Regions from separate parts of the Pseudomonas sp. NY15354 genome, predicted to be linked through region 1. Evidence: riboswitches for the same ligand, from Rfam matches in the RefSeq annotation. Region 1 holds a riboswitch; the other holds the start of a gene.

The links. A riboswitch is a leader RNA that binds a small molecule or an ion and turns the genes downstream of it on or off. The one in region 1 is predicted to bind cobalamin.
Region 2: linked by a shared signal. The riboswitch ahead of ACNFCH_RS10955 (ABC transporter ATP-binding protein) and the one ahead of cobW (cobalamin biosynthesis protein CobW) in region 1 are both predicted to bind cobalamin.

The regions. Positions count from the first base shown of each region.
Region 1 covers NZ_JBLUPV010000010.1:33,772-36,228, forward strand. Annotated here, with positions in the region: gene cobW (cobalamin biosynthesis protein CobW) at 1-887, opposite strand, end outside; cobalamin riboswitch at 987-1,186, opposite strand; cobalamin riboswitch at 1,357-1,555, shown strand; gene ACNFCH_RS12315 (CbtB domain-containing protein) at 1,648-1,833, shown strand; gene ACNFCH_RS12320 (CbtA family protein) at 1,844-2,457, shown strand, end outside.
Region 2 covers NZ_JBLUPV010000008.1:137,025-139,481, forward strand. Annotated here, with positions in the region: gene ACNFCH_RS10950 (ABC transporter substrate-binding protein) at 1-490, opposite strand, end outside; gene ACNFCH_RS10955 (ABC transporter ATP-binding protein) at 487-1,263, opposite strand; cobalamin riboswitch at 1,372-1,579, opposite strand; gene ACNFCH_RS10960 (AraC family transcriptional regulator) at 1,769-2,457, shown strand, end outside.

The DNA of each region.
Region 1 (2,457 bases):
AAGCCCTTGGCGCGCAGGATGCCGAATTCCACCACCAGTTGGGTGAGCGCATCGAGCAGCAGGCTCTCGTCCGCTTCCGGCAGGTCGATGGAAATGGAGTCGAAGGCGTCATGGTCGTGATCGTCGTGGTCATCGCCATCATGGTGCGCATCGTGGTGGGTGCGCCGACCATCGATATGCACCTCGGCCTCGGCGCCCACGCCCAACAATACGTCCAACGGCAGTCGCCCGCTGCAGGCTTCGATCACCTTGACCGCCGGCGGCAGCTCTTCGGTGACTTCGGCGCGGACCTTGGCCAGGCCCTGGGCATCGATCAGGTCAGCTTTGTTCAGCACCACCAGGTCGGCGCTGGCCAGTTGGTCGGCGAACAGCTCGTGCAGGGGCGACTCGTGGTCAAGGTTAGGGTCGAGTTTGCGCTGGGCGTCCACCTGATCCGGGTATGCCGCGAAGGTACCCGCGGCCACGGCCGGGCTGTCGACCACGGTGATGACCGCATCCACGGTGCAGGCATTGCGGATTTCCGGCCACTGGAAGGCCTGCACCAACGGCTTGGGCAGCGCCAGGCCGCTGGTCTCGATGAGGATGTGGTCCAGGTCGCCACGGCGAGCCACCAGCTCGCGCATCACCGGGAAGAACTCTTCCTGCACGGTGCAGCACAGGCAGCCGTTGGCCAGTTCGTAGACGCGGCCACTGGCTTCTTCCTCAGTGCAGCCGATGCTGCACTGCTTGAGGATTTCGCCATCGATGCCCAGTTCGCCGAATTCGTTGACGATTACCGCGATGCGGCGGCCTTGGGCGTTGTCCAGCATGTGGCGTAGCAAGGTGGTTTTACCCGAGCCGAGAAAGCCAGTGACGATGGTGACGGGGAGCTTGGCCAGTGTTTTCATGTCGCGATGCCCTTGGCAGGATGGCGCGGGCATGCAGGACGAGTGCCTCGAGCCTTGCTGCTCGGGCCTGTTCGCCACCGGATCACCCCGCCCGGTTGAAAGTCGAAAACGTCACGAGGCAGGTCTCCTGGCTTGCACCTTACCGGCCGGAGCCGGTGGAGCGACGCCTTCCCGCGCCTGGACGCAGTGGCTGTGTCGATCCTGTTCGGTGCCTACAGTTGCGGGGGCAGCCGTGGCTTGGACCACGTTCCCGTCTTAGCTCCGGCCAACGCCGGAGAACCTCGAAGCGGCAAGGCTACGCAGTGGTTGGCGGGCGGTCAACCGTGGCGCGTCAGTGTTTGGGGGCAGGTTCCTCGAAACGGTCGCTGCGCCTGTCCAAGAGCGCGACCTCGCTGTTCTACCGCCTGTCCTGTTGGAGGAACAGTGCGCCACCACCTTGCAGATTGACGCCACGTCGCCCCCATGCTTTGCTTGCACCTTGCGTTCAGGTGCCCCGCCAAGGGGTGAAACGGGAAATCGGTAACCAAGCCGATGCTGCCCCCGCAACGGTAAGCGAGTGAAGCGTCTTGACCACTGTGCCGCGTCGTATGGCATGGGAAGGTGATGCTTTCCAGGAGCCCTGCTCCTCCTCGTAAGCCCGGAGACCGGCCTGGCGTCCATAGAACACCCCGCGGTGGGCGGGCGCTGTCATCTCTCCTGGGTCAATCGTGCTCGGGATGACGCGCGTGTCCGCCGCCTATAAAAAGCAGAGGAACGCACCATGCCGATTACCAGCGCCAAACACAGCATCGCCACCCCCGTCAGCCTCAGCCAGCGCGTCGTCATTGCCGTCGGCGCCAGCCTGCTGGGTCTGTGCCTGGTCTATTTCGCAGGCTTCTCGCACATCGAGGCGGTGCACAACGCCGCCCACGACACCCGCCACAGCGCCGCCTTCCCCTGCCACTGAGTACGCCTGCATGATCAAGCGCATTGCCCGTACCGCAGGTTTCAGTGGGCTGCTCGCCGCCCTGTTGCTGACCTTGTTGCAAAGTCTGTGGGTCAGCCCATTGATCCTTCAGGCCGAAACTTTCGAGAGCGCCGTCCCCGAGCATCACGAACACGACGGCGCCGTCGCTGCGCACACCCATGACGCAGAGGCCTGGGCACCGGAGGATGGCTGGCAGCGCCTGCTCGCCACCACCGGCGGCAACCTCGTGGTGGCAGTCGGTTTCGCGCTGATCCTCGCGGCGCTGTACAGCCTGCGCGAGCCGAACCGAGTGACGACCGGCGCCTTGTGGGGGCTGGCGGGCTTTGCCGTATTCTGCCTGGCGCCGACACTGGGGCTGCCACCGGAGTTGCCAGGCACGGCCGCCGCCGACCTGGGACAACGCCAGAGTTGGTGGATCGGCACAGCGGCCGCCACGGCCGCAGGCCTGGCCTTGGTGGTGTTTGCCCACCATTGGCTGCTCAAGGTGCTGGGCGTTGCCTTGCTGGTGGTTCCGCACCTGATCGGCGCGCCACAACCAGCGGTGCATGAAAGCCTGGCGCCCGAGGCACTGGTGACCCAGTTCAAGCTCGCCTCCTGGCTTAC
Region 2 (2,457 bases), on a different contig from region 1:
TCCGCCCCAGATTTTTCAGGTCCCGGTACAGGTCCTCCAGGCTTGCGCGGCGCTGGGGCATGATCCAAGAGCAGGATTCGCTCAGCTCATACACCGGGATACCCAGCGGTGCCAAGGTTTGCGGTGTGAGCGGGCCACCTACGTTCATGCCGTAGCCCCAACCGGCGAACAGGAAATCGGCCTGGACATCGAGGAGGTTTTCCGGCGATGGGTAGCGCGGCGCAAGTTCAGGAAGGCCTACCAAGGCGTCACGCAGGGATGGGTCGAGGGTCTTCCAGCCACTGACACCGCTGTAGCCGATCATCCGCTCGCGCAGACCCAGGGCCAGCAGCATCCCCGTGAGGTTGATGTCGTGACTCACCGCTCGCTGCGGCGCCTGGTTGAAGGTGACGTCACGCTCGCAGCTGCGCACGGTGACGGGGTAGCTGTCGGCCCAGGCTGCAAAGGGCAGGGCGGTGAGCAGGGCAAGGTAAGTCAGGCGTCGCTTCATGCGGGGCTGATCCAGGTAATACGTGGGTGGGACGCCAATGGGTGGCGATCGACCAGGGCGCGAACACCAAAGACCTGCGCCAGGCGCTGCTCGGTCAGCACGTGCTCCGGCGTGCCTTGGGCGACGATGCGCCCGGCATCGATGACATAAAGGCGGTCACAGAAGGCCGCGGCCAGGTTCAGATCGTGAAAGCTTGCCAACAGGCCTAGACCAGTGCCACGCAAGTGTTCGAGCAAGGCCAGTTGGTAACGCGGGTCGAGATGATTGGTCGGCTCATCCAAGATCAACAAGCGCGGTTGCTGCACCAATGCCCGAGCCAGCAGCACACGCTGTTTCTCGCCTCCCGACAGCGGTGCAAAGCCTTGGTCGGCGCGGGTGTGCAGGCCTAGTCGCTGCAGGCAGGCGTCGATCAATGCCTGGTCGTCTTGGCTGTCGAACCAGCCTTGGTGCGGAGTTCGGCCCATGGCGACCACATCGCGCACACTGAGGCCGAAATCCTCGGGGAACTCCTGCAGCATCACCGCCACGCGCTGGGCAACCCAGCGAGGGGAGCGCTGCCAGATATCTTCGTTCTCCAGCAGCACGCGCCCGCCATCGGGCCGGGTAAAGCGATAAGCGCAGCGCAACAGGCTGGTCTTGCCGCTGCCGTTCGGGCCGATCAGGCCGACGAACTCACCCGCGTGGACGTGCAGATCGATACCGTCGAGCAGCCGCAGACCGCCGGGCGAGGGGGCCCAGTGCAAGCTTTCCAGACGTAGGGTAGGGGATGACATGCAGACCAACCGTACCGGGGTGAATGAAACCCGACAGGTGAAGGCGCGCAAGGGCATCGCGGGCAGGCTGCTGCCCCAAGACCGGCCCGCGCCCGCCCACCGCGGGTGTTGCCAAAGGAGGTGACAGGCCGGTCTCCGGGCTTGCGAGGGGCTTGAAGCATTCACCTTCCCATGCCGGCGGCACAGTGGTGTGTCGAATGCATCGCTCGCTTACCGTTGCGGGGGCAGCACCGGACTGATCGCACAAGGCGACGCACCGGCTTCCCGTTTAATCCCCGGCGCGGCGGCAGGGGACACCTGAAACTGGGGCGCATCTGAGCATTAATGGGCGGGTCAGTCAACCAAACGGGGCGGTCCTTTGCGGTCGCGTGGCTGATTGTTACGCGATGTTACCCATTGCCCCAGTTCCGCTGCCGCCTTCTGGCTGCAAAGGGCCTTTTTGAGGGAAGAAGGCAGGGCATGGTGTTTGCATTGCTCAGGCCACGAACCTCAACTGGAATAGACCATGAGTTCTCCACTGCATTGCTGCACCGTCTCGCCAGTCGCGGGCAACCTCGGCGTCCTGTCGGCTGCTGCCAGTGGCCTGGAGGGGTTCGTCACAGGTGTTGGAGGCGACATTGACCTGATACTGGGGCGCGCGGGGGTCAATCCCGAGAGCCTGCGCCAACCCACGCTGAGCCTGCCGCTCACCAATTACTGCCAGGTGCTGGAGGAGGCCGCCCGCCAGTCTCACTGCGATAACTTCGGTTTGCACTACGGCCTGCAGTTTCAGCCGCAAGCCTTGGGATTGCTCGGTTATGTCGGGTTGTTTTCCTACACGTTGGAGGAGGCTCTGCGCAACTTCGCGGCTGCGTTTCCTTACCACCAGCACGACACCTTGATACGGCTGGTCGACTGCGGCGAACGCTATCGCTTCGATTATCAAGTGCAGCACAGCGCCATTCTGGAGCGTCGACAGGACGCCGAACTGACCATGGGCATGGCGCTTAACCTGATACGCCACGTGCTGGGCAAAGACTGGGCGCCAGTCGCGGTCAGCTTCGAGCACGCTCGCCCACAGGACTGGCAGGTACATCAGCAGGCGTTCGGCGCGCCTGTCTATTTTGGGCGCGGGTGCAACTCGATGCTCGTCCCCAAGGCCGACCTCAAAGATCGGCGGATGCCAGAGCACGATGCCAACTTGCTGTTTCTGGT